3 regions of the Serratia sp. C2(1) genome follow, and region 2 is predicted to be linked to each of the others. Evidence: predicted binding sites of a transcription regulator. Region 2 holds the regulator's gene; each other region holds the start of a gene.
What was found. Region 2 encodes CRP, which controls carbon source genes, mostly activating them, when cyclic AMP is high. Its sites were predicted from a motif close to ATGTGANNNNNNTCACAT; they were not measured.

Region 1: a site for CRP is predicted at 2,295-2,312, ahead of V2S86_RS02045 (YfcZ/YiiS family protein). Genes of this name have one in related genera too.
Region 3: a site for CRP is predicted at 2,235-2,252, ahead of V2S86_RS11930 (ABC-F family ATPase). Genes of this name have one in related genera too.

Annotation. Positions count from the first base shown of each region.
Region 1 is NZ_JAZFBA010000001.1:423,925-429,784, reverse strand. Features, by position in the region: gene fadJ (fatty acid oxidation complex subunit alpha FadJ) at 1-361, opposite strand, end outside; gene fadI (acetyl-CoA C-acyltransferase FadI) at 361-1,671, opposite strand; gene V2S86_RS02045 (YfcZ/YiiS family protein) at 1,862-2,158, opposite strand; gene fadL (long-chain fatty acid transporter FadL) at 2,564-3,886, shown strand; gene bglB (beta-galactosidase BglB) at 3,942-5,081, opposite strand; gene V2S86_RS02030 (MFS transporter) at 5,118-5,860, opposite strand, start outside.
Region 2 is NZ_JAZFBA010000006.1:24,856-30,715, forward strand. Features, by position in the region: gene V2S86_RS22770 (LysE family translocator) at 1-210, opposite strand, end outside; gene V2S86_RS22775 (hydrolase) at 329-1,309, shown strand; gene V2S86_RS22780 (YheU family protein) at 1,306-1,539, shown strand; gene V2S86_RS22785 (phosphoribulokinase) at 1,691-2,560, shown strand; gene V2S86_RS22790 (OsmC family protein) at 2,606-3,013, opposite strand; gene crp (cAMP-activated global transcriptional regulator CRP) at 3,393-4,025, shown strand; gene V2S86_RS22800 (YccS/YhfK family putative transporter) at 4,080-5,860, shown strand, end outside.
Region 3 is NZ_JAZFBA010000001.1:2,559,472-2,565,331, forward strand. Features, by position in the region: gene moeB (molybdopterin-synthase adenylyltransferase MoeB) at 1-562, shown strand, start outside; gene V2S86_RS11930 (ABC-F family ATPase) at 616-2,208, opposite strand; gene V2S86_RS11935 (isocitrate lyase/PEP mutase family protein) at 2,393-3,202, opposite strand; gene V2S86_RS11940 (LysR family transcriptional regulator) at 3,294-4,214, shown strand; gene V2S86_RS11945 (hypothetical protein) at 4,580-5,011, shown strand; gene V2S86_RS11950 (AAA family ATPase) at 5,076-5,576, opposite strand; gene V2S86_RS11955 (antibiotic biosynthesis monooxygenase family protein) at 5,773-5,860, opposite strand, start outside.

The DNA.
Region 1 (5,860 bases), on a different contig from region 2:
CGCCGTGAATAGCCGCCACCACCGGCACCGGGAAAGCGGCGATCTGCGCCAGCGTGCTTTGCCCTTTTTTCGCCAGCGTTTCGGCCTCTTTGGCGCTGGTGCAGGCGGCGATCATGGTGATGTCCGCCCCAGCAATAAACGAATCCGGCTTACCGGAAATAATCACCAGCCCTTCCAGCGCGGTATGTTGCTGCGCACGGATCAGCACGTCATTCACCTGCTCGACGAACTCGGCTTTCAGCGTGTTCACCTTGTCGCCCGGGACGTCGATGGTAATCACGCCGATGTTGTCCGGACGCAGCGTCAGTTGAAAAGCCGAGGGTTTGGCCCGCTGTTCATGCAATGCGTTTTCAAAGCTCATTATTCCACCTCTACAATCATTGCGGCCCCTAACCCTCCGGCCGCGCAGGCAGTAGTCAGCCCCAGCCCGCCGCCACGGCGTTTCAGCTCGTGCAACGTCTGGGTGATCATGCGCGCGCCGGTAGCGGCAAACGGGTGGCCATAGGCGATCGAGCCACCCAAGACGTTAAATTTATCCATATCCACTGTGCCAATCGCCCTGCTGCGGCCCAGTTTTTGTTGGGCGAACTCATCGCTGGCGAACATCTTCAGGTTGGCCAGCGTCTGCGCGGCGAAAGCTTCATGCATGTCGATCAGGGTCAGGTCGGCCAGGCCAATGCCGGCGCGATCCAGCGCCAGCGGCGTGGCGTAGGATGGCCCCAACAGCATGTCTTCCCACACGTCGATGGCGGAAAAAGCAAAGCTGCGCAGGTAACCCAGCGGCTGCAACCCCAGTTCTTTCGCGCGCGATTCGCTCATCATCAGCACCGCCGCCGCACCGTCGGTCAGCGGCGTACTATTGGCCGCGGTGACGCTGCCATGTTTGCGGTCAAATGCCGGTTTCAGTTTAGCGTATGACGCCAGGCTGGAGTCTTTGCGAACGTTGTTGTCTTCGGTAATTTGCGCACGGTACGGCGGGACGTAAGCGGTCATGACTTCATCGTGCAGCAGCCCCTGTTCCCAGGCCTTGGCCGCCAACTGGTGAGAGCGGTGCGCCAGCGCATCCTGCTCTTCGCGGGTGATGCCGTGGCTTTTCGCCATTTGTTCGGCGGTATCGCCCATACGCAGGCCGGTCGAGTATTCCGCCACCGCCGGCGGCACCGGCAGCAGATCACGGAGTTTCAGCCGGCTAAAAAGTTTAAGGCGTTGCGACAGGGTACGTGCCTTGTTGACATCGACCAACGTCCGCGCCAGCGCTTTGCTGACGCCGATCGGCAACACCGAGGAGGAATCGGCGCCGCCGGCAATGCCGATACCGATGCTGCCCGCCATGATGCTTTCCGCCACGTTGGCGATCGCCTGGAAGCTGGTGGCACAGGCGCGCGACACGCTGTACGCATCGGTATGTACGCTCATGCCGGTGCCCAACACAATTTCACGCGCAATATTCGGTGCCTCTGGCATTTGCACTACCTGGCCAAATACCAGCTGTTCGATAAGCGCCGGATCAATGCCGCTGCGGGCCAAGAGTTCGCTCACCGCCGTTTTCCCCAGATCCACCGCAGGAATACCGTGATAAGCGGTTGCCTGTTTGGCAAAAGGGGTACGCAGTCCATTTACAATCGCGATACGGTCACCGTGACGGGTCACCAACGGCAGTGCCTTACTCATAAACGCTCCTGAAAAAAATAACGTCAGCGCAACGGCCAAAAGAGGTCTGACCTGATGAGGTCATTGTTAACCAAATGTTTACATTTGGCAAACCGTCAGAAGTGAAAACTGAGAGCAGGAGCAACTTTCTATCGGGGGGAAAACGGCGAGGCAGCGGCGCGGGTTTGGCCCGCACCGTTTTGGGCAGGAATTAACGCAGGCCGAGCTGGAAAATCAGGGTTTCCGCCTGGCAGGCAAAGGTGAAATCCGCCACCAGTTGCACGCCACCGTCAACCGGTTTAATGCTACTGCTGATGTCACAAGGGTCAGACTCCACGTCTCGGGCTTTTTTCGTCAGTGCCGCCAGCGTTTGCTCGGCTTCCTGTTGATTGGCAAACACCTGGCTGTAGGATGCGGTGCAATCGGTGTTATCCATCACGGTACCGACATCGACACAGCAACAAGCTGCAGTTTCCTGGGCGCTGCATTTATTAATTGCATCTGACATGATTAATTCTCCTCAGGGACCGCCATTACGCGAGTCCAAACTGCCATTAACTTTCTGGCGCAAAGACGCAAGATTCTGCGTTTATTTTACCCCGCAGCGAAACCCATCGCTAGCACTTACTTTTTATAGGTGTTTTAAGTGATGGAAATCACAAATAAAAATCGATGTCTGCTAAGGAATGGTAAGAAGTTTGTTATTCACTGCTGGTTTTTTGTTAAGCAGATCTCTTTTTTGATATCAACCTTGAAATATCTCAAAAACAAAGTTGCAACATTCTCACAGGTCGGACCTATAATTCAGCCACTGGTCTGATTTGTCTGAATGATAACGGACCCTACAATCCCGCGCTCCTTGTTACCTTGTGTAACATAGTTTAAATAATAAACACATAATGAGGTTTTGGTCATGAGCCAGAAAAACCTATTTACTAAATCAGCTCTCGCAGCTGCAGTGGCAATTATTTCTTCAAACGTGTCTGCCGCAGGATTCCAGCTGAATGAATTTTCATCAGCGGGTTTAGGACGTTCGTATTCTGGCGAAGGCGCCATCGCGGATACTGCAGCATCCGCCAGCCGTAACCCGGCCCTTCTCATGATGTACACCCGACCAGAATTCTCGATCGGTGCCGTATTTATCGATCCAGATGTAGACATCACCGGCAAGTCCCCTTCAGGCGCCAGCCTGGACTCAAAAAATATCGCGCCAACCGCCTGGGTGCCGAATCTGCACTATGTTCACCCGATTAACGATCAATTTGCCGTGGGCGGCTCGGTCACCAGCAACTACGGTCTGGCCACCGAATTCAACGACGGTTACACCGCAGGCGCTTACGGCGGCAAAACCGACCTCGAAACCCTGAACCTGAACCTGAGCGCCGCTTATCGCCTGAACCAACAATTCAGCTTCGGCCTGGGCTTCGACGCGGTTTACGCTAAAGCCAAACTTGAGCGTTATGCAGGTGAATTGCCGAAACTGATTGCAGGCTCGGGCCAATTGCCGCCTCAGTTAGCCGGCCCGGTGTCACAAATCCCGGCCGATACCCAGATCTCTCACCTGAAAGGTGACGAATGGGGTTTTGGCTGGAACGCCGGTATTCTGTATGAAGTCGACGAAAACAACCGTTATGGTCTGAGCTACCGTTCCGAAGTGAAAATCGACTTCGACGGCGATTACAAAAGCAGCCTGCCATCCGCTTATAACCCGATTCTGAGCGCGGCCGGCCTGCCTTACGGCACCAACGGCAACACCATTCCAGGCTCTCTGACCCTGAACCTGCCGGAAATGTGGGAAATCTCGGGCTACAACAAGGTGGCGCCGCAGTGGGCAGTCCACTACAGCCTGGCTTATACCAGCTGGAGCCAGTTCCAGGAGCTGAAAGCCACCGGCAACAACGGCCAAACGCTGTTCGAGAAGCACGAAGGCTTTAAAGACGCTTACCGCATCGCGCTGGGTACCACTTACTTCTACGATGATAACTGGACCTTCCGCACCGGTATCGCATTCGATGACAGCCCGGTACCTGCCCAGAACCGCTCTATTTCGATCCCGGATCAGGACCGTTTCTGGCTGAGCGCCGGTACCACCTATGCGTTCAACAAAGACGCTTCGGTTGACGTCGGTGTTTCCTACATGCACGGCCAGAAAGTCACCGTCAAAGAAGGCCCTTACACCTTCGAATCGGTGGGCAAAGCCTGGCTGTACGGCGCCAACTTCAACTACCGCTTCTAATCTTGTTTTTCAAGAAGCTCAAGCGCCCCACGGGGCGCTTTTTCGTTCATCATCGTTAGATATAAACCCGCAGATACTCGGCCAGGCACAAGATCGCCATCGCCTGGCCATAGGGCATAGAGGTCCGGGGGATTTGGCGGTAATACTCCAGTTCGCTGCCCATGGCAGTACCGAATGAGACACCGGTCAGTTCGCCTTCCGGGGTAATATGTTCAATCACCCCTTTCACCGCCCTTTCCGCCATCGCGGCGTAGCTGCCGCCGATATAGCGTTTGCGCACCGCTTTCAAAATACCGTAGGCAAAACCGGCCGTGGCAGACGCTTCCAGATAGGAATGCGGGTCGTCCAGCAGCGTATGCCATAATCCGCTGTCGTCCTGGCAACGGGCCAGGGCCGCCACCTGGTTCTCCAACACTTGCTGCATAAAACGCCGCGTCGCATCCTGTTCGGGCAATTCCAGCAATTCCAGCAGCTCTGGAATGACCATGGTCAGCCAGCTGTTGCCGCGCGCCCAACGTGCCCTGGCAAAATTGTGGCTCCCGTCGAAGGTCCAGCCGTGAAACCACAGGCCGCTATCGCGGTCCATCAGGTGCTGCGCATGCACCAGGAACTGATATTTAGCTTCCTCCAGATAGTCCGGCCGGTTGAGCAACATACCGATCTTGGCCAAGGGCAGCACGCTCATCATCAGGGTGTCGTCCCACAGCTGCTGGTGATTCTCTTCCGCCAGCGTAACATGCTGCATACCGCCGCAGCGGGTGCGCGGCATCTCGTACATGACCCACTCCGCCCAGCGCTCCAGATACGGCAACCAACGCGGGTCGCGGGTTTCCTCATAACGGTAGGCCAGCGTCAGGAACGGGCATACCGTGTTGACGTTCTTGGTCGGCGTGCCTTCCGCCAACCGTGCGGCAAACCAATCATCGATAATTTCCCGCAACCCGGCATCGCCGGTTTGTCGATAGTACTGATAAATGCCATACAACCCGATGCCGTGCGTCCACTCCCAACCTGCCCAGCCTTTAGTGTCAATCACCCTGCCGTCGTCCAGCCGCAACAGAAACTCGCCGCTCTCATCGGTGATATTGACCAGATTCTCCACCACATCGTCGAGGGTGCGCTGCAACTGTTCGCGGGAGATGAAACGTTCCGGCTGGCGCAGCAACGGGCTGTGTTTGACGGGGTATACCACCATGAGCAACTCCTTATTATTCAGATTTAGCGAAGTGAATCAGAGAATTATTGCCTTCTTGCCATCCACCTCTTTCGGCAGCGGCGGCGCGGCGGATTTGTGGCGGTTGGCATAACCAATATTGTTGTTGCCCCACAGGCAGTCGTACGGCATACCCGCCAGCATTTCGACGGTCGCTCGCGCCTCCGGCAGGATTTTTTCCGGCACTGTACCGCCCGCCGCCCGCATCTTTTCGGTTTCTGCGCGCAGCACGCCGTGGGTGGCGAGATTCAATTTGAAACGCAGCGAGATAAAGAAGCCCAGGCTCAGGACCGCGACCGTGCCCAGGCACAGAATCAGCAAAATGGTGTGGCTCACCGCAGGCAGTTGTTCGCTTTTGCCGGAAACGAAGCCGGAGAACTGCATCATCAACCCCACCAGTATCACCGCCCCGGCCTGCGAAGCCTTGCGTGTCAGCGTCATGATACCGGCAAAAATCCCTTCACGGCGCTGACCGGTGATGGCCTCATCCACGTCGGCGATATAGGTATAGATATTCCAGGGCACGTAGTTGATCCCGCCGCGCCCCAGCCCGGCGATAGCGGAAATCAGCAGCAACAGCGAAAACGCGTCGTTCATGCCGGCGTAATACAGTGCGCCGTACGACAGCGCGCTCAGGCCAAACAACGCCACCACCAGGCGGTAGGAGGGTGCAGGCCCAAAACGAATACACAACGGGATCATGCCAATCACCGCGATAAATTGCAGGATGGCCATCCAGCCCATCAGGGTTGAGGCAACGG
Region 2 (5,860 bases):
CGCAGGGTAAACCAAAATCAGGCTACCGACGCCGAATGCCACCAGCAGCAAAATGCTTTGCATGCCGAGCATAATGCCCAGCATCAACAGCAGTGAGCGCATAAAGCCGAAGTTGGCGCCGGAGGTGGTCAGTAACATATTGTTGGGGCCAGGCGTGATCGCGGCAACCCACAGGAAACCTAACAACGAAAGAAATAAACTCGGTTCCATGAAGCGGGTGCTCCTCACCCGGGGCGTTTTTTGCAGTATTATTGTTAATTCATGGTATTGAAGCTAACAGTGCGCTATTGATCAGACAATAGCCGCCAATAAGATTTTTACTCAGGTTATGCATGAATCCTTTCGCCCTTTGACCGGGGCCAGTAACCCACATTTGCAAACGCTGCTGCCACGGCTGGTGCGCCGCCGCGTGCGGTTGAAACCGCACTGGCAGCGGCTGGAATTGCCCGACGGCGATTTTGTCGATCTCGCCTGGAGCGAAGATCCGGCGCAGGCCGCCGGCAAGCCGCGCGTGGTGCTGTTTCATGGGCTGGAAGGCAACTTCTACAGCCCCTATGCCCATGGTTTGCTCAGCGCCTGGCGCGAAAAAGGCTGGCTCGGCGTCGTTATGCATTTTCGCGGTTGCAGCGGCGTACCGAACCGCAAACAGCGCATCTATCACTCCGGGGAGACGGAGGATGCACGCTTTTTTTTGCGGTGGCTGCGTGCCACCCACGGCGAAGTGCCGACGGCGGCGGTTGGCGTCTCGCTCGGCGGCAACATGCTGGCCTGCTATCTGGCGCAGCAAGGGGCAGACAGTCTGTTGCAGGCGGCGGTGATCGTGTCCGCACCGCTGATGCTGGAGCCTTGTTCGTTGCGAATGGATCAAGGGTTTTCGCGCGTTTATCAGCACTATCTGCTCGGGCAGTTGAAACAAAACGCCACCCGCAAGCTGCTGCACTACCCCGACACCCTGCCGCTCAAACTGCCGCAACTCCGGGCACTGCGCCGAATCCGCGATTTTGACGATGTCATCACCTCACGCGTTCACGGCTTCAGCGACGCCACCGATTACTACCGTCGTTGCAGCGCGCTGCCGCTGTTGCCGGCAATTCAGACGCCGCTGCTGATCATCCATGCCAAAGACGATCCCTTCATGACCGACGCAGTGATCCCCGACATCGCCAGCCTGCCGCGCAACATTGAATACCAGCTGACCGAGTTTGGCGGCCACGTCGGCTTTGTCGGCGGCAGTTTGAACAAGCCCCACATGTGGCTGGAATACCGCATTCCATCCTGGCTTTCCCCTTATCTGGAACCCGCAACGTGATTATCCCCTGGAAAGAACTGGAGACCGAGACCCTGAACAGCCTGATCGAATCCTTTGTGCTGCGCGAGGGCACCGACTACGGCGAACACGAACGTTCGTTGGAGCAGAAAGTGGCAGACGTTCGCCGCCAGTTGCAAAACGGCGAAGTACTGCTGGTGTGGTCAGAACTGCATGAAACCATCAACATCATGCCGCGCGGGCAGTTCCGCGCCGGGCAGGAAGAAATTTAGTGCCTGCCGGTTCTATGACTGACGGAAAAAATCAGGTAACAATGAATCATTGCAAACCCGCGCGCGGAATTTTGCCCTTGGCAAAAAGGCGTCAAACAGACCAATAACCCTACTCTGACGCCGGCGCATTTAACACGGAGTGACAACCACCATGTCCGCCAAACATCCCGTTATCGCAGTGACCGGCTCCAGCGGCGCCGGCACCACCACCACCAGCGTGGCGTTCCGCAAGATATTCCAGCAGTTGAACATCCGCGCGGCGGAGCTGGAAGGCGACAGCTTCCACCGCTATACCCGGCCGGAAATGGACGCGGCGATCCGCAAAGCGCGCGATCTGGGTCGTCATATCAGCTATTTCGGGCCTGAGGCCAACGACTTCGGCCTGCTGCAACAGAGCTTTATCGAGTACGGCAAGAACGGCACCGGACGGTCGCGCAAGTATCTTCATACCTACGACGAAGCGGTGCCCTATAACCAGGTACCCGGCACCTTTACACCCTGGGAAGCGCTGCCAGCGCCGACCGACGTGCTGTTCTATGAAGGGTTGCATGGCGGCGTAGTTACCGAACATACCGACGTGGCCAAACATGTCGATCTGCTGGTCGGCGTGGTACCGATCGTTAACCTGGAGTGGATACAAAAACTGATCCGCGATACCGGCGAGCGCGGCCATTCCCGTGAAGCGGTGATGGATTCTGTGGTGCGTTCGATGGAGGACTATATCAACTACATTACGCCGCAGTTCTCCCGCACCCACATCAACTTCCAGCGCGTGCCGACGGTCGATACCTCCAACCCGTTCGCCGCCAAAGCCATTCCTTCACTGGATGAAAGCTTCGTGGTGATTCATTTCCGTGGGCTGGATCAGATCGATTTCCCTTATCTGCTGGCAATGCTGCAAGGCTCGTTTATCTCGCACATCAATACGCTGGTCGTGCCGGGCGGCAAGATGGGGCTGGCGATGGAGCTGATCATGGCGCCGCTGGTGCAGCAACTGCTGGAAGGCAAAAAAATCGAGTAATGGGCCGGAGCGCGGCGGCAGGCCGCGCCCCTAAATTCTTGCGTTTTACGCCACGTCGCGGATTTCAAAGCTGTGGGTCACGCTGGCGGCCTTGTTCAGCATCAGCGATACCGAGCAATATTTCTCGGCGGAGAGGTTCACCGCACGTTCAACGATCTTGTCGGTCAGATCTTTACCGGTCACGATAAAATGCAGGTTGATATGGGTAAATACGCGCGGCGCTTCTTCACGCCGTTCGGAGGTCAGTTTCACCTCGCAATCGCGCACGTCATTCCGCCCTTTTTTCAGGATCGACACCACGTCGATAGCGCTGCATCCGCCCACCGACATCAGCACCATTTCCATTGGGCTGGGCGCTTTATCGCCGGCATTGCCATCCATCAATACCTGATGGCCGGACGCGGATTCACCCAGAAACGTCAACCCTTCTACCCACTTAACTCTTGCCTGCATGCTGGTCACTCCGGTTAATTTCTTAAAATCAGGGTACGCTTTCGCATAGAAACTGGCAACGGAACCTGATGCTAATCATGCGCGAGCAAGACAACACGAGACACCCGCCTCACTCTGTGCTACAAACAGAGCCGCAATAAATCTTTCCGGGACACTGATTTCAGGGAAACTCCCAGAGAAAGGCTCCTTTACCGGTATGTTAATAGAATGTAGCTTGCAGCTCTCCCGGCAAGTTAATATGCTAGAGCGACAGCGTATATTTATGACACGCCTCAAAACCTGCTGCCAGCCACCCTTAAAACAACGGCGACAGCACGTTTTACAGGGAACTCTGACCCCTGTGACACAAGGCAGCGATAACAACAGAGGATAACAGCGAATGGTTCTCGGCAAACCGCAAACAGACCCTACACTCGAATGGTTCCTGTCTCATTGCCATATCCACAAATATCCATCCAAAAGTACGCTGATTCACCAAGGTGAAAAAGCCGAAACGCTTTACTACATCGTAAAAGGCTCCGTCGCGGTGCTGATTAAAGATGAAGAAGGTAAAGAGATGATCCTGTCCTACCTTAACCAGGGGGATTTCATCGGCGAGCTTGGATTATTTGAAGAAGGCCAGGAGCGTAGCGCCTGGGTCAGGGCGAAGACCGCCTGTGAAGTGGCTGAGATTTCTTACAAGAAATTCCGCCAGCTGATTCAGGTCAACCCGGACATCCTGATGCGCCTGTCAGCGCAGATGGCAAGCCGCCTGCAAGTGACCTCAGAGAAAGTGGGTAACCTCGCCTTCCTGGACGTTACCGGCCGCATCGCGCAAACGCTGCTGAACCTGGCGAAACAGCCCGATGCCATGACTCACCCAGACGGCATGCAGATCAAAATCACCCGCCAGGAAATTGGCCAGATCGTCGGTTGCTCACGTGAAACCGTCGGCCGCATTCTGAAAATGCTGGAAGATCAAAACCTGATCTCCGCCCACGGCAAAACCATTGTCGTTTACGGCACGCGTTAATCACTGAAAAAACGGCGCGATGATTCGCGCCGTTTTTTTATGCCCCGACCGACCATGTGGCGTCGACTGATTTACCACCCGGAAGTCAATTACGCACTGCGGCAAACGCTGGTGCTGTGTCTGCCGGTGCTCCTTGGCCTGCTGATTGGCCACCTGCAACTCGGCCTGCTGTTTTCCCTGGTTCCCGCCTGCTGTAACATCGCCGGGCTGGACACGCCCCACAAACGTTTTTTCAAACGCCTGATCGTCGGCGGCTCACTGTTCGCACTCAGCAGCCTGTTGCTGCAGCAGGCGTTGCTATGGCAACTGCCGCTGCCGGCGTTAATGCTCGGCCTGGCCCTGCTGCTCGGCGTCAGCGGCGAAATCAGCCCGTTGCATGCCCGCCTGCTCCCCGCCGCGTTGATCGCCGCCATTTTTACGCTCAGCATGGCCGGCACGGTGCCGCTGTGGTACGCCCCCTTGCTGTATGGGGTGGGGACAGCCTGGTACGGCCTGTTCACCTGGTTCTGGTTCAAGCTGTGGAAAGAACAGCCGATGCGCGAATCGCTGAGCCAGCTTTATCTGGAACTGGCGGACTACTTCGAAGCCAAGTATTCCCTGTTGACCCAACATACCGATCCGCAAACTGCGTTACCGCCGCTGCTGGTGCGCCAGCAAAAAGTGATGGACCTGATCAGCCTGCTGTATCAGCAGCTTAACTTTTTGCCGCACGCCAATAATCTCGAGCAAAAACGCCTGCAACGGACCTTTCAGGTCGCGCTGGATTTGCAGGAGCACATTACCGTCAGCCTGCACCTGCCGGAAGAAGTGCAAAAGCTGGTGGAGCAGAGCCAGGCCGAGGCGATTATCCGCCGCAATGCGCAGGTGATTGCCGGCCGGCTGCGCACGGTGGCGCACGATATTCTCTACCATCAATACTCCCAGCGCTTCAGTATGACCCACGAGCTGGCCGCCCTGGAGAAAGTGGCCGCACAACACCCCGACAACCCGGTGGGTCAGTTCTGCTACTACCACTTCAGCCGTATCGCTCGCCTGCTGCGCACCCAGCATCCGTTATACCGCCGCGATCTGATGGCCAATCAAAGCCGCCTGCCGTTCTGGCCGGCGCTGTTCAGCTACCTGTCGTTCAAATCCAACGCCCTGCGCAATGCGGCCCGTCTGGGGGTGATGCTGGCGGCGGGCAGCAGCCTGGGTATGGTGTTCAACCTGCCAAAACCTTACTGGATCCTGCTGACCATCATGCTGGTGAGCCAGAACGGCTACAACGCCACCCGGGTGCGCATCCAGCACCGTGCGCTCGGCACATTGGCCGGGCTGGTGATCGCCGCCGGGTTGCTGCAGTTGCAGATGCCCGAGAGCGCTACCCTGAGCGTGATGTTGGTCATTACGCTGGCGGCCTATCTGGTTTCGCGTAAAAACTACGGATTGGCGGTGATCGGCTTTACGGTGACGGCGGTCTATACCCTGCAACTGCTGGCGCTGAACGGCACGCATTTCCTGATCCCTCGCCTGATCGACACCCTGATCGGCTGCGTGTTGGTGTTCGGCGGCACCATCTGGCTGTGGCCACAGTGGCAAAGCGGCCTGCTGCGCAAGAACGCTCATCAGGCGCTGGAGAAAGATCAACAGGCGCTTCGCCTGCTGCTGGAAGAGCAGGAACCCGATCCCAGCGCGCTGGCTTACGCGCGCATGCAGGTGAACCAGGCGCACAACGCGCTGTTCACTTCGCTTAACCAGGCGATGCAGGAGCCGGGGTTTGAATCCAGCTATCTGGCAGATATGCGCCTGTGGGTGACGCACAGTCAATTTATTGTCGAACACCTGAACGCCATGAC
Region 3 (5,860 bases), on a different contig from region 2:
CACCGTCGCCCTCTCCAACCTGCAACGCCAGATCCTGCATCGCGATGCACGCCTTGGCATGACAAAGGTCGAATCGGCTCGCCTCGAGCTGAGCGCCATCAATCCGCATATCCGTATTGATACCGTAGACGGGCAGTTGAACGACGAACAGATGGCGGCGCACATTGCCGCCTGCGATCTGGTGCTGGACTGCACCGACAACGTAGCGACACGCGATCTGCTCAACCGCCAGTGCCATGCGCAACGCAAACCGCTGGTTTCCGGCGCGGCGATCCGCATGGAGGGGCAGCTCAGCGTATTCACCTACCAGCCGGACGAGCCCTGCTACCGCTGCCTGAGCCGGTTATTCGGCGAGAACGCCCTGACCTGCGTCGAGGCTGGGGTTATGGCACCGCTGGTGGGCACTATCGGCACGCTACAAGCTCTGGAAGCGATTAAGCTATTGGCACAATACGGCCAGCCCCTTACCGGAAAACTGCTGATGTTCGACGCCATGACGATGCAGTTCCGCGAGATGAAATTGCCGAAGAACCCGCAGTGCGAGGTGTGCGGCGGGGATTAACGGATAAAAAAAAGGGCGGGATAATTCCCGCCCTTCTTATTTTATCGCGTGGCTTAAACGATACCCTGGCTACGCAGATAGTCTTCGTAGTTGCCGGTAAAGTCGATAACCTTGGTCGGCGTCATTTCCAGCACACGCGTCGCCAGCGAGCTGACGAACTCACGGTCGTGGGAGACGAAGATCAACGTACCTTCGTACATTTCCAGCGCCATGTTCAGCGATTCGATGGATTCCATATCCAGGTGGTTGGTTGGTTCATCCATAACCAGGATATTAGGGCGCTGCATCATCAGCTTGCCAAACAACATACGGCCCTTTTCACCACCGGACAGCACCTTAACTTTCTTCTTGATGTCATCCTGGCTGAACAGCAAACGGCCCAGCACGCTGCGCACCGCTTGCTCGTCGTCTTTTTCCTGCTTCCACTGGCTCATCCAGTCGAATACCGTCAGGGTGTCATCGAACTCGTATTCGTGATCCTGAGCGTAGTAGCCGATCTTGGCGTTTTCGGACCACTTCACGCTGCCGCTGTCCGGCAGGGCGTCGCCCACCAGCGTTTTCAGCAGGGTAGATTTACCGATACCGTTCGGGCCCAGCACCGCCACTTTCTCACCGACTTCAACCATCAGGTTGAACTTGCTGAACAGCGGGCCGTTATCGAAGCCTTTGGTCAGCGCTTCCACTTCCAGCGCGTTACGGAACAGTTTCTTGTCCTGATCAAAACGGATGAACGGGTTCTGACGGCTTGAGGCCTTCACTTCCTCCAGCTGGATCTTGTCGATCTGGCGGGCGCGAGACGTCGCCTGCTTGGATTTGGAGGCGTTGGCGCTGAAGCGGCTCACGAACGACTGCAGTTCGCTAATCTGTGCCTTCTTCTTGGCATTGTCCGCGACCAGACGCTCGCGCGCCTGAGTGGCCGCAGTCATGTATTCGTCGTAGTTACCCGGATAAACGCGCAGTTCGCCGTAGTCCAGATCCGCCATGTGAGTGCAGACCATGTTCAGGAAGTGACGGTCGTGCGAAATGATGACCATGGTGCTGTTACGATCGTTCAGCACCTGCTCCAGCCAGCGAATGGTATCGATGTCCAGGTTGTTCGTCGGTTCGTCGAGCAGCAGGATTTCCGGATCGGAGAACAGCGCCTGCGCCAGCAATACGCGCAGTTTGAAGCCCGGCGCGATCTCGCTCATCGGGCCGTAATGTTGTTCAACCGGGATGCCTACGCCAAGCAGCAGTTCGCCGGCGCGCGCTTCGGCGGTGTAACCGTCCATCTCACCGTAAGCGACTTCCAAATCGGCCACTTTATAGCCGTCTTCTTCGCTCATTTCGGCCAGACCGTAAATGCGGTCACGCTCTTCCTTCACCGCCCACAGTTCGTTGTGGCCCATGATGACGGTGTCCAGCACACTGTATTGCTCGAAAGCGAACTGATCCTGACGCAGTTTACCCAGGCGTTCGTTCGGATCGAGGAACACGTTGCCGCCGCTCGGCACCAGATCGCCGCCCAGAATTTTCATAAAGGTGGATTTGCCGCAGCCGTTAGCCCCGATCAAACCGTAGCGGTTACCGCCGCCAAACTTGACGGAGATGTTTTCAAACAACGGCTTACTGCCAAACTGCATAGTGATGTTGTTAGTGCTTAACACAGCGCTCGCTCTTCATATCATTGGGAATGTGATTTGGCGCGCATTATGCCATAACGGGGATAAGAGATCGCGGGAAGTTTAGGTGACAATTTGAGCAAAGGTGCGGCGATTGGCCAGGTAAGGAAACCGCCCCGCTCCCCGAACATGCCGAATGCGATAATCCCCCATCCGGCACGCTGACTCGTTAATCGGGAAAATAACCGTTGATGTGCGAGTAAGGCGCTGCATCGCCGAACAGCGGTTCGGAACTGCCATCGGCCAGAAAACCTGCCGCCAATCTGGCGGTGTGCGTCCACAGGCTTTGCGGGATCCATGAGCCGACGCTCACCCGGCGTACGCCAAGCGCGGCGAGTTGCTCCGCCGGCAAAAGACCAGGCCAGGCGATCACATTAAGCAGCAGATCGGTTTGGCCGGCAATTTCGCGGATCTCTTCCGGGTCCGTCACGCCCAAAACAAACAATCCATCCGCCCCTGCCTCGTGGTAACTCTTGGCGCGCCTCAGTGTTTCACTGACCCGTATGGCGGCAGGGACCAGGCTGCGCGCATAAACGTCCGTACGCGCATTGATATAAAGTTTAACTCCCATGCGCTCCGCGACATTGCGCGCCTGGGTGATTTTCTCGCACAGCGCCTGCGGTGAATCCGCCCCATCCTGAATATTGATGCCCACCGCACCGGCGTCAATAAAGCGCGCCACCCGGCTTTCCAGGCTGCCTTCCTCATCCGGGTAGCCACTTTCGATATCCACGCTGAGCGGCACTTTAATGACGCGTGCGATCGCCGCAATGCTCGCCAGGTGCGGGGCGAACGGCAACCTGTCGCCATCGCGATAGCCCAGCGACCATGCGACACCGGCGCTGGTAGTGGCTATCGCTGCGGCGCCTAGGCTTTCAATCAACAATGCGCTGCCGGCGTCCCAGGCATTGGGCAGACGTAATGGGTGTGGTTGACGGTGCAGATTGGCAAAAACGGCGGCGTTATTGTGAGTGTCCATAAGGTTCTCCCGATAAAAAACGCATTCTAACCATCATCAATCTGGATGATAATAGCCGTAAATTTCAGACATTCATTCCCTGGGAGAACGAATGGAAGAACCTTCCCTGCAACTGGTAAAAGCCTTTGTCGCCGTGGCGGAACATCAGAGCTTCGCCAGAGCGGCGCAAACGCTGAATATGACGCCTTCCGCCGTCAGTCGCCTGGTCAAAAAGCTTGAGCAACAGGTTGATATGTTGCTTATCAATCGCACAACCCGGGCAATGTCGCTGACCGAAGCCGGCCAGCGCTACTTCACAGACTGCAGCGCCGCGCTGGAACAATTGAGAATGGCCTACGAGCGAATGCGCGATGAGCAAAGCCAGCCGCGGGGAACGCTGCGTGTCAGCACCTCGCTGTCGTTTGGCCGCCTGCATGTTGCGCCACATCTGGCGGCTTTTATGGCGCAGTTTCCCCAACTGCGAATAGACCTGTTGATGACCGATCGTTATGTCGACATTGTTGCGGAGCGCGTGGCGGTAGCCATCCGCATTGGCCGGCTACCGGATTCAAGCCTGGTGGCGCGCAAGCTGCTCAATAACCGGCGGATCCTGGTCGCCTCACCTAATTATCTGCAACAGCACGGCACACCGACGACGCTTGAGGAACTGCGGCAGCATCAGTGCCTGGTCTCGACGGCAAACCACGACGGCGAGAACTGGCGCCTGTTCGGGCCCACGGGGGAGACGGTGTTTCAGCCCAAGGGCCGAATGCGAGCGGATAATGGCGATGCGGTCAAACAATTTTGTATCGACGGCCAGGGCATCGCATTTCATTCTGCCGTGACGATGGCCGAATCGATACGTTTGGGGGAATTGGTGCAACTGCTGCCGCAATGGACTGGGAGAGAAACCGGGGTTTATTGCGTTTACCCGCCGGGGCCGGTGGGGCCTGCGGTGCGGGCATTAGTCGATTTCCTGGCCCTGAGATGGCGGCAGGAACCTTGCCTGCAAATGCACAAAACAGAAGTTTAAGAAAAAATACCGGGGCTTAGCCATTAACTTCCATAGCCCCGCATTTTGCACTACTGGCGCAAAGTCTGTGCCGGCATCAGGGCATAGCGAGCCTTGTTCAAGACACTTTCATATCCTGGATTGTTTGTATTTCCTCCTGAGTTCAAGAAAACACAATTGTATTCACCACAACGATTATCACCGTAAATTAAACTCATATAAGCTGTTAATAAATCAAGGATGGGCCTCACAGATTCATCATCTAATGAGACAAAGAGCAAACTAATGGCACCGGCATGCTGACTATCAGCCTGATTGCCACCAGGGTGTTCAGGAAAAGGTACAAAAACTGACGCAATAGTTCTGTCCCAGGAGCGAAAAGAAGTATGGATACCCCTTATAATTTGGCGTTACTGACGGGCGCAGGACTGAGCGCCATGGCGGCCCTGGTGCATCTTTGGGTGATCAAGGCGGGGCCGCGCGGATATCGCCTGTGCGGCGCCGGCGATCGTTTTATCCGCGCCGCCGAAGCCGGCAAGACATTTCCGGCCATCGCGACCGCGGGTATCGCCCTGGTGCTGTTTATCTGGGCGCTGTACGCTTTGGCCGGCGCCGGCATTATTGCGCCGCTACCATTGCTGCGCCCCGCACTGTGCTTCATCACCTTTATCTATTTGTTGCGTGGTATCGCCGGCCCCGTTGCGTTGCGCAATACCGGCCGTAGTCACAGCTTCATCGTCATAAGCTCATTGATATGTCTCTGCATAGGTCTGGTTCATCTGCTGGGGCTTATACAGCGTTGGAATGTGCTGGCATAGGTTTCCGGATAACACCAGCTCTGCAACGCAGAGCGAGGTCGCTGTCTATACCGCATGCGCTGATTCAGGCATGCTCGCCGTATCTGACAACACTCAAGCGTTCGTCCTCAGAAGGGGGAACAAAGTAGTGAGTAAGCAGATCGAAAGCCTCTTCGCTCAGCACGAAAGGATGATCGCCCTGTTCATTTCTCAGTTTGATCCGGCTTTTGCATTGCGTATCGCTGACGTCCAGAAAATGCAGACAATGGCTAACGCCGGCGGCGTCCGCCAGTTGTCTGGCCCAAAGACGACGATCCGGCGTGTTCATCGGAAAATCGAGCACCACCGACAGCCCATGACGCAGCAGTTGTACAACATGTTCGCTCAATGCCTGCCGTAGCCGGGCCGAATAGCGGACGTAATCCTGCAATCCGGCCATCTGTTGTTCATACAGCGTCGCCAGCCAGCTGTCTTCAACAATCAATAGCGTTTGTGGCTGCTGCGACAAGTGGTTTGCCAACGTCGACTTGCCTGAACCGGCTTTGCCGCACATCAGATGTAAAACAGCCTGGGGGTGATTTTCCATGACGTCCTCCTGGGTGATGGCCAGCAGGAGGAGAGATTGCCCCGCCTTACTGGCGGGTTTTGGCTTGAAAGAGACGCGCTATCCCACCACTCTGAGAATGGTGATAATAATCTGCGCGAATACAAATCGGTTTTTGTTCATCCACTATCAATAGAATAAAGCCGGGAGTGCTGTCAACAGCAAAACCAGCCTTGCATTAACCTGCGTGATAGCCGCAGCTGTCCTGCGGCGCTTGATCCCGCTGATCCAAACCATAGTCGCGCATCACCTCAGCCACCCGCAGG